2 linked regions of the Anaerobacillus alkaliphilus genome follow. Each later gene encodes a partner of the first gene's protein in a complex. Links are inferred from orthologs where the notes say so. Each region holds a gene or a part of one and is shown on either strand. Other genes may lie near its edges.

What was found. The genes of interacting proteins can lie anywhere in the genome.
Region 2: pfkA (region 1) and rny share a complex: the UniProt entries of both Bacillus subtilis proteins name them as parts of the possible RNA degradosome complex. The link is inferred for Anaerobacillus alkaliphilus from one-to-one orthologs.

What each region holds. Positions count from the first base shown.
Region 1 is NZ_QOUX01000046.1:878,336-885,859, forward strand. The notes cover bases 4,684-7,524. They hold pfkA (6-phosphofructokinase), read right to left. Parts: upstream 6,664-7,524; coding sequence 5,704-6,663; downstream 4,684-5,703. Other genes in these bases: pyk (pyruvate kinase), read right to left, coding at 4,684-5,587; accA (acetyl-CoA carboxylase carboxyl transferase subunit alpha), read right to left, coding at 6,866-7,524. Outside these bases: citZ (citrate synthase), read right to left, coding at 1-1,098; DS745_RS19480 (DUF441 domain-containing protein), read right to left, coding at 1,469-1,942; sporulation integral membrane protein YtvI, read left to right, coding at 2,182-3,294; DS745_RS19490 (FxsA family protein), read right to left, coding at 3,335-3,730; more of pyk, read right to left, coding at 3,833-4,683. UniProt on the Bacillus subtilis protein: Catalyzes the phosphorylation of D-fructose 6-phosphate to fructose 1,6-bisphosphate by ATP, the first committing step of glycolysis.
Region 2 is NZ_QOUX01000046.1:230,478-238,062, reverse strand. What follows is about bases 2,683-5,584. They hold rny (ribonuclease Y), read left to right. Parts: upstream 2,683-3,300; coding sequence 3,301-4,869; downstream 4,870-5,584. Other genes in these bases: DS745_RS16325 (TIGR00282 family metallophosphoesterase), read left to right, coding at 5,057-5,584; recA (recombinase RecA), read left to right, coding at 2,683-3,006. In the rest of the region: DS745_RS16345 (competence/damage-inducible protein A), read left to right, coding at 1-122; DS745_RS16340 (DEAD/DEAH box helicase), read left to right, coding at 112-1,698; more of recA, read left to right, coding at 1,957-2,682; more of DS745_RS16325, read left to right, coding at 5,585-5,851; DS745_RS16320 (stage V sporulation protein S), read left to right, coding at 6,100-6,360; DS745_RS16315 (2-oxoacid:acceptor oxidoreductase subunit alpha), read left to right, coding at 6,915-7,585. UniProt on the Bacillus subtilis protein: Endoribonuclease that initiates mRNA decay. Initiates the decay of all SAM-dependent riboswitches, such as yitJ riboswitch. Involved in processing of the gapA operon mRNA, it cleaves between cggR and gapA.

The DNA.
Region 1 (7,524 bases):
TACGTACACTTGTTTATCAGGTCCAACATATTCCGCACGAGGTCGAATAAGTCTGTTGTTACTATATTGCTCTAGAATATGAGCAATCCAACCCGACATTCTACTAATTGCAAAGATTGGTGTAAATAAGTCATGTTTTATTCCAAGGCTATGGTACACACTTGCAGAGTAGAAATCAACATTTGGTAATAATCCTTTTTCGCGAGTAACAATTTCATTGATTTTAACAGACATTTCATACCATTTTTCTTCTCCGGTAATCGCTGTTAATTGTTTTGACATATCTTTTAAGTGTTTTGCACGCGGATCGCCATCTTTATATACACGGTGACCGAAGCCCATAATTTTCACTTTGTTACTTAGAGCATTCATAATATAAGGTTCTACATTTTCAACATTTTCGATTTCCATTAACATGGCCATAACTCTTTCGTTTGCACCACCATGTAAAGGACCTTTTAATGCACCAATCGCTGCTGTTATTCCTGAATACATATCAGATAATGTAGCTACACATACACGTGCTGTAAATGTTGACGCATTCAATTCATGGTCAGCATGTAACACTAATGCTTTATTAAACGCATCGATAGCGATCGCATCAGGTTCTTCCCCAGTAAGCATGTATAAGAAGTTTGCTGCAAATCCAAGATCTTTACGAGGAGCAACAGGCTCTTTTCCTTCACGGATACGTGAAAACGCTGTCACGATCGTTTGGATTTGCGCTTGTAGCTTAAGTGCTTTTCGCTTATTTGCTTCTTCAGATTGGTCATCTGCTTCTGAATCATATAAGCCTAAGAATGAAATAGCTGTTCTAAGGGCAGCCATAGGGTGAACTTGATCGATTGGGTACATTTTCATTTGATCAATAACGCCTTGTGGAACCTCTGCATAATTTGCTAGATCCTCAGTTAATTGCTTTAATTCCTCTTCTTTTGGAAGACGGCCATTCCATAATAGGAAGATAACCTCCTCAAAGCTTGCGTTATTTGCTAAATCATCGATATCAAAACCATGATACGTTAAAACACCATCAATAATTGAACTGACGCTCGACGTTGTTGCAACAACACCTTCAAGACCACGAGTTGTACTCATTTCTCAACCTCTCCTTTACAAATAGAATATTCATTTTTAAAGGTAATACATATGAAAACGAAGACGGCCTTTTGCCAAAAAGTCCTAAAAAGCAGTTGTTTGCCGACGATATAGTTCTAGTAATCTATTATTCAATAGCTTAAAAGTTCTATTGTAAAATATTTTTTTGTTCTTTTTTGAACATATTGTTCCAAAACGTCAGCATCATTTAAAATAGTGTTTAGGGTCTTTTTGAACATACTCTTTTCCTTATATAGAAATTATTATGTACAAAAGAGTTTCTAACCAATTCTAATTATAAACATTTTCCACAGTTTTGTGAACTTTTATTTGAAAATAATTCCGACTATTTTAATTCTTGTGATAACTTTCACGAACCAAAAGAGCTAAAAAAAGCCACAAGTCTCATTGCCATGTAAGCAATGCCTGCACCTATTAACGGCCCCACTGCTACCCCGTTAAAAAGAGCAACTGCTAAAATTGTTCCAAAAACTAGCGCCGCCGTAATATGAGGATCTGTTTGCAACAGTTCTACTCCACTTGATGCAATAATAGCTACAAAAATCCCTGCCGCCAACGCAATCCAAGCATACACAGACTTCATTGAGTCAATTAGCTCTCTAAAACCAATTTGACCAGTAACAATTGGTACAAGTACGGCAATTGTAATAATTGTAACACCGACATTAATGCCTTTTTGCTGAATAAACGGATACACTTTCTCACCTAGACCAACCCATTTAATCAGTAACAAAACTACTACTGCAACAATTAATGATTGATTTTTTGCAATAATACCAATAAGTAGCAGAATTATCATAAAAGCAGTTGCCTGTGTTATCAAACCTGATGCATCCTTCCTTGGTAGGCCTTACCATTGTTATCTTAACATAAATCTCATTTTTTCGCCAAGTTTCAAGTCTTTTTTGTGTCAATATTTCGAATTAAATTTTGTGTCCCTAAGTTTGTTTATCATTAAGAGATATCGAAAAAGGATTTATCCATTATTGTCTTTTACGCTTCTAAAATAATAAAACAAGCCATACGCTATTAAAAAGCCTTTCTGAAAGAGGTGAAAGAAATATGAACTCTAACTACTTTCAAATACTACTTAGACTCACTCTTGTCGTAAGTATTATATTTTTAATAGCAGTCTTAGGATTTATTACCTTTAAAACAGCATATCCTTTTATGATTGGACTAGTTCTGGCTTTTTTCTTAAACCCTATTGTTAACTTTTTTCAAGAGAGAATGAAAATTTCTAGATGGTTATCGGTATCAATCGTCTTACTTGGGCTTTTGTCACTAACTATAGGCTCAATTACAATCTTAATTTCTGAAATTATTATGGGTACTAATTATCTATCACAATCTGTACCTATTCACTTCCAATCACTTATTTATGAATTCCAAAAAATATTTACTGGTAAGATTATGCCCATCTATGAACAAATATCAACCATTTTTTATTCTTTAGATAGTGATCAACAAGTTACAATTAAGGCTTATGTAGAGACGATAACGAACCATATCACCTCAAACGCTAGCTCGACAATTCAGTCTGTACTTACAGGGATATCCGATTTTTTATTAGCTTTACCTAACTTAGCTACAGTTATTATTTTCTCTTTATTAGCGACCTTCTTTATTAGTAAAGACTGGTATAAGTTAGTCTTTATTTTTCGGAAATGGCTTCCAAACGTGATTGCCGAGCGAACCAAAGACGTAATGAAAAGCTTAAAGAAGGCATTTGTGGGTTTTATTCTAGCTCAAATAACCTTAATCTCTATCACATGTTGTATTGTACTAATAGGATTATTAGTCCTTAAGGTTGATTACCCGATTACCATCGCTTTAATCATAGCCTTCGTTGATCTACTCCCATATTTAGGGACAGGACTGATCTTTATCCCTTGGATTTTGTATACCTTCTTTTCTGGACAATTATCACTGACAATCGGACTTTCTATTTTATACGGTGTTGTAGTTGTTCAAAGACAAATTATGGAACCTAAAATCTTATCATCAAGTATTGGAGTTGACCCATTAGCTACACTAGTGTCTTTGTTTGTAGGCTATAAACTCTTTGGGTTTCTAGGACTCATACTAGGGCCAATAATTCTTGTCTTTATACAAACTTTGCATAACGCCCATGTATTTCGCGACTTACGAAATTATATTTTTAAGATTAACTAAAAAAAAAGCTGATTTATCAAAATATCGATAAACCAGCTTTTTAGCGTCGATTAATAAAAATAATTGAACCATTCTGCAACAATCGATCAAATATCTTTTGAATGAAGGCTTTTGCAATTCCTCTACTAGCAGGAATTAATAGAAAAAAACCAATGGCATCGGTAATAAAACCTGGAGTCAATAATACTACTCCACCAATTAGAATACATAGCCCGTCTAAAATAACCCCGCTAGGTATCTGGCCCTGTTGCAATTGTAACTGTGCTAATCTAAGTGTATTTAATCCTTCTTTCTTTGCTAACCATGCCCCGAGTACTCCAGTAAAAATAACAAGTAATATTGTCCAAGGAATGCCAATTGTATTACCAGAGAGAACTAGGACGCCAATCTCTAACGCAGGCACAATAATTAATAGTAAGATGAAAATTTTTAACATTTGACCTACTCCTTTAAAATGGCTTGTCATTATATTATATGACAGGCTAGTAGATTATGCTAATAAAAAACCGCTAAGATTACCTTAGCGGTCCAAAAGAGACTATAAAATACTTGCATGTCCTTTATAGATATTCCCTCTAGTAGCATCAACTGTGATCGCGTCACCGTCTTCAAATTGATGTGTTGCCCGTTCTACACCAACAACTACTGGAATTCCTAAATTTAAGCCAACTACCGCTGCATGACTAGTTAGCCCACCTTCTTCAGTAATGACTGCAGCTGCTTTTTCAAATGCCTCGATCATGTCTTTATCGGTACCGACTGTTACCAATATTGCCCCATCTTCCATTTTAGACAAAGCATCACTAGCAGTTTTTGCAACAATCACTTTACCTGTAGCTGTCTTACGGCCAATCCCTTGTCCTTTAGCAACCACTTCGCCAATAACATGAACTTTAATTAAGTTCGTTGTTCCTGTTTCACCGACTGGGACTCCAGCAGTAATAACAATTAAATCACCATGATCGATAAATTCCGTTTTAACAGCTTCCTGAACGGCAATTTCTAACATTTCATCTGTTGAAGTAGCTTTTGTTCCAAGTTGTGCATAAACACCCCATACTAAAGCTAACTTGCGGCAAACTTCAGCAGAGTGAGTGACTGCTACAATTGGTGATTTCGGTCGATATTTAGAAATCATTCTTGCAGTATGACCGCTTTCAGTAGCTGTTACCACTGCAGCTGCTTCTAAGTTTAAAGCTGTGTGGGCTACTGATTGACTAATTGCATCTGTAATCGTTCTTTGGCTCTCTCTACCTTTACGCTTTAACAACTCTTCATATTTTAATGCCGACTCTGCTCGAACAGCAATTTTATACATCGTTTGCACAGCTTCTACAGGATATAGGCCTGCGGCTGTTTCACCAGATAACATGATTGCGTCAGTTCCATCAAAGATCGCATTTGCCACGTCACTTGCCTCTGCACGTGTTGGACGTGGATTGCGTTGCATTGAATCAAGCATTTGTGTTGCTGTGATAACTGGTTTTCCTAGTGCATTACATTTCTTAATTAAGTTCTTTTGAACTAACGGAACTTCTTCTGCTGGGATTTCTACACCTAGGTCTCCACGAGCAACCATTAACCCATCAGACACTTCTAGGATTTCGTCAATGTTATCTACACCTTCTTGGTTTTCAATTTTAGGAATGATGTGAATATGCCCTGCGTTATTGTTTTCAAGAAGTTCACGAATTTCTAAGACATCTGATGCACGACGAACGAATGATGCTGCAATAAAGTCAACACCTTGCTCAATACCAAAACGGATGTCATTAGCATCTTTTTCTGTAATCCCTGGTAAATTCACACTTACATTAGGAACGTTTACACCTTTTTTATTCTTGATTGTTCCGCTATTAAGAATTTTTGTTCTTAATTCTTTAGAACCTATTTCAATCACTTCTAGTTCGATTAAGCCGTCGTCTAGTAAAATTTTTGAACCAACATGAACATCATTTACTAATCCAGGATAAGTAATAGAAAACTTTTCAGCTGTTCCCACTACTTCTTCCATCGAGATAATAACTTCATTACCTGCAACTAGTTCTGCTACTCCATCTTCGAAGTTATTTGTGCGAATTTCTGGACCTTTAGTATCAAGTAAGATCGCAATATGTTTCCCTGCTTTTTCAGCGGCTTCACGAATAGAAGTTATTCTTGCACCATGTTCTTCGTAATCTCCATGAGAGAAGTTTAAACGAGCGACATTCATACCAGCATTAATTAATTGCGAGAGTTTTTCAACACTTTCACTCGCAGGTCCTATTGTACATACTATTTTTGTTTTTCTCATAATGAAAAAACCTCCTACTTTCCTAAATAACATATTCTCTTCAATTAATTCAAATTCGACATACTATTATGGTTGCCAATCCGAATAAAGTATGTCATAATTTATCTAAATATCATCTAAATTGACAATTCTTTAGATAATTGATACATATCCTGATCGATTTTGTGGGGAATTGATAAGGCTTGATCAATTCCATGGGAAACTAACTGGTTGTTCTGAATCCCTACCATTTTCCCAGCTTCACCTGCAATAAGAAGCTCTACAGCTTTTGCGCCAAGACGACTTGCAAGAACACGATCAAATGCAGTAGGTGAGCCTCCACGTTGAATATGACCTAAAACAGTCACTCTTGTTTCAAGACTTGTTTGCTCTTGAATAACTTTTCCAATCTCCATACCGCTTCCTACGCCTTCTGCTACAACAATAATGCTATGCTTTTTCCCACGAGCATGTCCTCGTTTTAAACGTGAAATGACCTCTTCCATATCGTAGTTTTCTTCAGGGATCAAAATTGTTTCGGCACCGTCTGCAAGACCAGACCAAAGGGCAAGGTCACCAGCATTACGGCCCATTACCTCAATTACATATGTACGTTCATGTGAAGTTGCTGTATCACGTATTTTGTCAATCGCTTCAATAATTGTGTTTAATGCTGTATCAAACCCAATAGTAAAATCAGTTCCAGAGATGTCATTATCGATTGTTCCTGGTACCCCAACACATGGAAAACCATGTTCTGTTAATTTCTTTGCCCCCTGGAAAGAGCCATCTCCACCAATAACAACTAAACCTTCAATTCCAAATTTATTTAATTGCTCGATTGCCTTTTTTTGACCTTCAAGTGTACGAAATTCCTCACAACGAGCAGTATAAAGCTTCGTTCCACCTCGATGGATAATATCTCCTACAGACCCAATTTCTAGCTTTTCGATTTGGCCAGCAATTAATCCAGCATAACCATAGTACACACCGTAAACCTCTAAATCATGATAAATTGCTTTACGAACAACCGCCCTAATGGCTGCGTTCATCCCCGGAGAGTCCCCACCGCTTGTTAAAACTCCTATACGCTTCACGCTATTCACCTCAATAACAATATTCTAGATCAAATCCTAGTAACTAGTTTATGGCTAAAGCTCTAAAAACCATTCATCATTTCTATGTCCTCGGTACTAGTATTATCTATACGTGTTAAAAATACCACTTCTAATTCATTATGACAATAGACGAAAAGCGACAAATAAAAAGCCTTCTCTACACTTAGAGAAAGCCTAACCCTTATTTAACGCTAATGACATCGTTTACAGTGTCGTACTCACCTATATTGTTAAATTTTTCGTAACGTTGCTCTATTAGCTCTTCTTCAGAAAGTTCAGCTAATTCAGTCAGCGATTTGTCGAGAACCTTACCTATCGCATTGGCTTGTTGTTTAACGTCTCGATGAGCGCCGCCTCTTACTTCTGGAATAATTTCATCAATCACATTAAGTTCTTTCAAATCTGGCGCTGTAATTCTCATAGTTTCAGCTGCTCTTTGAGCAAGGCCTGAGTCTTTCCATAAGAGAGCTGCAGCTCCTTCAGGAGATATAACAGAGTATGTAGAATTTTCTAGCATATGAATATGATTTCCTACACCTAGAGCTAGAGCTCCTCCACTACCACCCTCACCAATCACGATACAAATGATTGGCACTGCGAAACCAGCCATTTCTAGTAGGTTTCTAGCAATCGCTTCACTTTGTCCTCGTTCCTCTGCGGCAATTCCAGGATACGCTCCTTTTGTATCAATAAAGCAAATAATTGGTCTTTTGAATTTATTTGCTTGTTTCATTAATCGTAAGGCTTTTCGATAACCTTCTGGATGGGGCATTCCAAAGTTTCGACGTATGTTTTCCTTTGTATCTTTCCCACGTTGATGACCTATAACAGTTACTGGTT
Region 2 (7,585 bases), 650 kb from region 1 along the record:
CAATTAGTTATCCAATCAACCTTGCTGGTACAAGGGAACAAATACAAAGCCGCTCAGTAAAGTATGGCTTGTATTGTCTGTTGAAACAATTACAAAAAGGTGGCAAAAAAAATGTACTTTGATGATTTTCAAATTTCAAATGAAATAAAAAAAGCAATAAAAGAGATGGGCTTTGAAGCTCCGTCACCAATACAAGAAAAAGTGATCCCTGTTATTCTTGAAGGTGGAGATGTTATAGGGCAAGCGCAAACAGGAACTGGAAAAACAGCCGCATTTGGAATTCCTCTTCTCGATAAAGTATCTAATGCACCATATGTCCAATCAATTATTTTAACTCCTACACGTGAGTTAGCGATTCAAGTCGCGGGCGAATTGCAAAAACTATCAAAATTTAAGCGTACACGTACGCTACCAATTTACGGTGGCCAGTCAATAGGTCATCAAATTCGTGCCTTGAAGCAAGGTGTTCATGTCATTATCGGAACACCTGGACGTGTTTTGGATCATCTGAGAAGAAAAACATTGAAATTAGACAAGGTTCATACGGTTGTTTTAGATGAAGCTGATGAAATGTTAGACATGGGATTTGTTGAGGACATTGAATCCATTTTAAAAGAGGTAAGCTCAGAGCGACAAACGCTTCTTTTCTCAGCAACGATGCCACAGGAAATTATGAAGCTATCTCGTAAATATATGAAGCAGCCAAAAGTTGTTTCAATAAATAAAGGTGAAGTAACAGCTCCTTCCATCGACCAGGTATACTTTAAAGTATTAGAAAAAAATAAGTTAGATTCGTTATGCCGTATTATTGATAGTGAAGAAATTGATTTAGGAATTTTATTTTGCCGTACCAAAAAAGGTGTTGCAGAACTGACTGAAGCCCTTCAAGCAAGAGGGTATATGGCTGATGGTCTTCATGGAGATTTAACGCAAATGCAACGTGACAGTGTTATGAAGAAATTCCGCGACTCTACAATCGAATTTTTAATTGCAACAGATGTAGCAGCTAGAGGGATTGACGTTGACAACGTTACACATGTAATTAATTATGATATTCCACAAGACCCGGAGAGTTATGTTCATAGAATTGGACGTACAGGTCGCGCTGGAAGAAAAGGATTAGCATTAACCCTTGTAACGCCAAGAGAAATGAAGCATTTACGTTCCATTGAGTCCGAGATAAAAATGTCCATTCCGTCTCAAGAAATTCCGACAATAGAGGATGTTGTTGAAAAGCAGCAAGAGTCTTGGAAGCAACAAATTGTTTCAATAATAGAAGAAGGTGAAGAACTGACACTTTTTGATTCGGTAGTAAACGAATTGCTTAGTGACTATCCACCAGAAAAAATAACTGCTGCCTTAATGAAAATTGCCTTCCACCGTGAATTTACTGTTGAAGACGACAGCTATAACTTTGGTGATACGGGTGCCGCTAAAGGAATGGTTCGTTTCTTTATCAATGTTGGTAGGAATGTCCAACTAACACCTAAAATTGTCATTGATGAGGTTTCAGAACTAGTGGGAATTCCAGCTAAGTCAATTGGTCGAATTGATATCTTTGAAAACTTTACATTTATCGAAGTTCCAGAAGACAGTGCACCTTTCCTTTATGAAGCATTACGCTATTCAAGATTAAATGGGGCTCGTGTCAATTTAGAACCAGCAAAACCAAGACCGAAACGAGAAAAGAAGGTTTAACTGCCTAAGTAATTAGAGGCTAGCTTCCATAGTATGGTAGGTGCAATTGGAGACAAATAATTTGTCTTTTCTCTTCAATTTGCACTATGCTATAAGGGAACTAGTCTCTTTTTCATTTCCAGAAAAAAGACGAATAAATGTTCGGAAAAACTATTGGCAAATCTCAAAAAACAAGTTATGATATTGATATGGGATTTTACATCAATGAAAAATTAAACACTAGTAAAGTTACATATATAAATAAGGAGAGATGAAACAATGGGAGATCGTAAAGCAGCATTAGAGATGGCGTTACGCCAGATTGAAAAACAGTTTGGAAAAGGTTCGATCATGAAACTTGGGGAACAAGCTGAACAAAGAGTTTCTACAATATCAAGTGGTTCATTAGCTGTAGATATTGCTTTAGGCGTAGGGGGATATCCAAAAGGAAGAATTATTGAAATTTACGGACCAGAATCTTCTGGTAAAACAACAGTTGCGCTTCATGCGATTGCTGAAGTACAACGTAAAGGTGGACAAGCAGCATTTATTGATGCTGAGCACGCACTTGATCCAATTTATGCTAAAAACTTAGGGGTAAATATTGACGAGTTACTTCTTTCGCAACCAGATACTGGTGAACAAGCGTTAGAAATTGCTGAAGCATTAGTACGTAGTGGTGCAGTTGATATTCTTGTAATTGACTCTGTAGCTGCTCTTGTTCCAAAAGCTGAGATTGAAGGAGAAATGGGAGATAGCCACATTGGTCTTCAAGCTCGTTTAATGTCACAGGCATTAAGAAAGCTTTCAGGGGCTATCAATAAATCCAAAACCATCGCAATCTTTATTAACCAAATTCGTGAAAAAGTTGGAGTTATGTTCGGGAATCCTGAAACAACACCAGGTGGTCGCGCACTTAAATTCTATTCTTCTGTTCGTTTAGAGGTACGTCGTGCAGAAGTGTTAAAGCAAGGTAACGATATGGTTGGTAACAAGACAAAAATTAAGGTTGTAAAGAACAAGGTTGCTCCACCATTTAAGCAAGCAGAAGTAGATATCATGTATGGAGAAGGTATTTCCCGTGAAGGTTCGCTCATAGATATTGGTTCTGACTTAGATATTGTTCTTAAAAGTGGTGCGTGGTACTCGTATAATGAGGAGCGCTTAGGTCAAGGTCGTGAAAATGCAAAGCAATTTTTGAAGGAAAACCCTGACATTACTGATGCAATTGAACTTAAAATCCGTGAACACTATGGACTTAATGGGGAGATTAAAGTTGATCTTCCAACAGAGGATGAATTTGCTGACTTACCGTTAGATTTAAAATAAGACGGTTTAAGAATGACCTTTGAATTCGCTCGGTGTGAATTTAACGGTCATTCTTTTTTGTACAAGTTTATGTAAGTTTTTTTGGTTTCTTAGGTTTAGAACCAAGTTATATTGACAAAGCTTGACAATAACAGTATGCAATTATACAATTATGTAGAATACCCGCATTTACTATTGGCTATTTTTTTTATGTTTATAAGAAAAGTAACCTGTGCTGGATGTGCACACCTAATACGAAATGAAATAATGTACTGATGAAAAACCAACAATTAGATAGCAAGGGGAGGTGAAAGTATGGAAATTAACATCTACGTGTTCATCTTCATTTTGCTAGTCTTGTCAGCAATTAGTGCAGTTGTTGGATATCTTGTTCGAAAATCCATTGCAGAAGCGAAGATTTCTAGTGCAGAACATGCAGCGAATCAAATTATTGAAGAAAGTAAGCGTGAAGCAGATCGACTAAAGAAGGAAGCTGTCCTTGAGGGGAAAGATGAAATTCATAAATTACGTCAGGATGCAGAGCGTGATGTTCGTGAACGAAGAAATGAGATTCAAAAACAAGAGAATCGTTTGGTTCAAAAAGAAGAGGTCCTTGATCGCAAAAGTGAAACCTTAGATAAAAAAGAGGAATCATTAGAAAAACGAGAGGAATCTCTCACCAAAAAACAACGACATATTGAAGAGATGAATAGCAAAGTGGAGGAACTCTTACAAAAGCAGCAAGCTGAGCTTGAACGTATTTCTGGGTTTACTAGAGAAGAAGCTAGAGAAATCATTATGAAAGACGTGAAAGACGAGTTAACTCACGAAACAGCATTAATGGTTAAAGAATTAGTTACTAGGGCGAAAGAAGAAGCTGATAAGAAAGCAAAAGAAATCGTGTCACTTGCGATTCAACGCTGTTCAGCAGACCACGTAGCCGAGACTACAGTCTCTGTTGTAACTCTTCCAAACGATGAAATGAAAGGAAGAATTATTGGACGAGAAGGTCGTAACATTCGTGCCTTAGAAACGTTAACTGGTATTGATCTTATTATTGATGATACACCTGAAGCAGTTATTTTATCTGGATTTGACCCAATTAGAAGAGAAATAGCTCGTACTGCTCTTGAGAAGTTAGTTCAGGATGGAAGAATTCATCCTGCTCGTATTGAGGAAATGGTTGATAAATCTAGACGCGAAGTTGATGAAATGATTAGAGATTACGGTGAGCAAACGACTTTCGAAATCGGAATTCATGGGTTGCATCCGGATCTTATTAAGATATTAGGTCGACTTAAGTTTAGAACAAGCTATGGACAAAATGTCCTTAAGCACTCAATTGAGGTTGCTCAATTAGCAGGTATTATGGCTGCTGAATTAGGAGAAGATATTCAACTGGCAAAAAGAGCAGGGCTTCTTCACGACATTGGAAAAGCGATTGACCATGAAGTTGAAGGAAGTCACGTTGAAATCGGTGTTGAACTGGCAACTAAGTATAAGGAACATCCAGTTGTCATTAATAGTATTGCTTCTCACCATGGTGATACAGAAGCAACATCTATTATTGCATCCCTTGTTGCAGCTGCAGATGCGTTATCAGCGGCTCGCCCAGGAGCTAGACGTGAGACTCTTGAGACGTATATTCGTCGTCTAGAAAAGCTAGAAGAAATATCTGAGTCATTTGACGGTGTTGAGAAAACGTATGCGATCCAAGCGGGTCGTGAAGTTCGTATCATGGTAAAACCTGAAATGATCGATGATAGTGAAGCTTATCGCTTAGCAAGAGACATCACGAAGAAAATTGAAGAAGAGCTTGACTACCCTGGTCACATTAAGGTAACAGTTATTCGTGAAACTAGAGCAGTTGAGTATGCAAAATAAAGTGGCATTTGCCACTTTATTTTTTTCTACTAAACAAGCATGTCTTCAATGATTATAGAAGTTGCGATATCTTTTCAGCGACTTTTACATTCATTGAAGAATTGACTTACCTGTGGGCAAACTATCTTAAGAGTTAGTTGCTAGTTTTAACTGAATATACATAAGAAAAACAATGAGGTGCGAAAAGATGAGAATAATGTTTATTGGAGATGTAGTAGGTTCTCCCGGAAGAGAAATGTTAGCAACCTACATCCCAAAACTTAAAAGTAAGTTTAAACCAACAGTAACAATTGTTAATGGAGAGAACTCTGCATCAGGGAAAGGGATTACTGAGAAGATCTATAAACAAATCCTTGATTTGGGAGTTCAGGCGGTAACGCTAGGAAATCATACGTGGGATCAACGAGAACTAATTGAAGTTATTGATCATTGTCCTAATCTTGTAAGACCCGCAAATTTTCCTGAAGGAGTACCAGGTAGCGGTTTTATTATCATCAAGGTAAATCAGTTGGAAATCGGGATCATTAATATCCAAGGTAGAACATTTTTACCACCGTTAGATTGTCCTTTTAAAAAGGCTGATGAATTAATTGCAAAAATTAAAAAAAGAACACCAATCATTTTTGTTGATTTTCATGCAGAAGCTACGAGTGAGAAACAAGCGATGGGCTGGTATTTAGACGGTAAAGTTACAGCAGTGATAGGTACACATACACATGTTCAAACCGCAGATCATCGTATTTTACCTGGGAAGACGGCATACATGACTGATGTTGGAATGACTGGACCGTACGATGGGATCTTAGGAATGGAACGGAGTGCTGTACTTAATAAATTTTTAACGAGCTTACCTGTAAGATTTGAAGTAGCCCAGGGTAGAGAGCAATTAAACGGAGTAATTATTGATGTTGACCCTAAGACAGGTGCTGCAAAATCTATTTTCCCGATTATGATTAATGAAGATCATCCATTTTTTGATTAGGCTATTCTGAATAGGTTGTTGTTTTACAAATTAAGCAGCATAGAAAGAGTCTTCGAATAAAAGATGAAGCGTACGGCACTTATGCCTTACGCTTTTCTTAATAAATCTTCACTTAATGTGGAATATCATAACAGTTTTTGAATATATACAAAACAAGGCATATTTTCAAGAGCACATATATGAACTAAAAAGAGCTTATCATTCTACTAATGGTAAAACAAAGTTTCACATTAAGGAGGTTCAAGGAAATGGAAGTATTAAAAGTTTCAGCAAAATCTAACCCAAATTCAGTAGCTGGTGCCCTTGCTGGTGTAATTCGTGAACGAGGTGCTGCAGAAATTCAAGCCATTGGTGCTGGTGCATTAAACCAATCGGTTAAAGCAATTGCAATTGCTAGAGGTTTTGTAGCTCCAAGTGGGATTGATTTAATTTGTATTCCGGCTTTTACGGACATAAAAATTGATGGGGAAGAAAGAACAGCTATAAAATTAATTATTGAACCTAGATAGTTTTGGCTATCTTGGTAGTGGAAATCCTGTTTGTTCTTAGGACATACAGGATTTTTGCTGTAGAAAGATTAGTCTAGGTAAATTATTACTTAAAAATAAAAATAGTTCTGTTTTTTTTCAGCAAGATTTTATACAATAATGGTGAAATCTAAAATATGACAAATATTAACGATAGTTTGAAAAGAAAAATCGTGCATACTTTTTTTGAAAAAATGACAATATGTAAACGCTTCCCAATTCAATTGGTGGAAGACTTAAGTCTTGTAATGATAGTCTAGTATTATTGGAACGAATTATCATTACTTTTTAATTCGTATACATATTCTATGCGCAATTTAATTTTAAGATTTTACTCTGTTTTCCAAAAGAGAGAAAAAAGGAAAAAGGGGTCATTTCCGATTGAATTTTACTGAATTTATTGCTTGATTTTTCGATATTTTAGGTCTATCATTGTATTCATTCGAACTATTAACAAATTTGTCACATCTTTTATTTTAGATTTACAATGTAATAGTGACATTAGACTTTGTCATTTACAAAAAGGGGTGGAGAACATGATCAAACAACTTTCGTGGAAAGTTGGAGGACAACAAGGGGAAGGTATCGAAAGTACCGGAGAAATATTTGCTATAGCACTTAATAGATTGGGTTATTATCTTTATGGCTACCGTCATTTTTCTTCTCGAATTAAAGGTGGACATACAAATAACAAAATACGTGTAAGTACGAAAGCAATCAACTCGATTTCTGATGATTTAGATATATTAGTTGCCTTCGATCAAGAAACAATCGATGTCAACATTCATGAATTAAGCGACGGCGGTGTTGTCATTGCCGATACTAAATTTGGCCCTAAGCTTCCTGAAGGATCAAAAGGAACATTGTATGCTGTTCCTTTTACAGATATTGCAAGCGAACTAGGGACATCACTAATGAAAAACATGGTAGCAGTCGGTGCGTCTAGTGCAGTTTTAGGGTTAGCTCCTAATGATTACCATGAAGTAGTAGAAGAAATTTTCGCACGTAAAGGTAGTTCTGTTGTTGAAAAAAACATGGAAGCTATTAAACGTGGTGCTGAATATATACTTGAGGCTGCTGGCGGACAAATTCAGTCATTTGAACTTGAAAAAGCAGATGGTAAGAAACGTATGTTTATGATTGGAAACGACGCCATCGCTTTAGGAGCTCTAGCAGGTGGAGCGAGATTTATGCCTGCATACCCGAT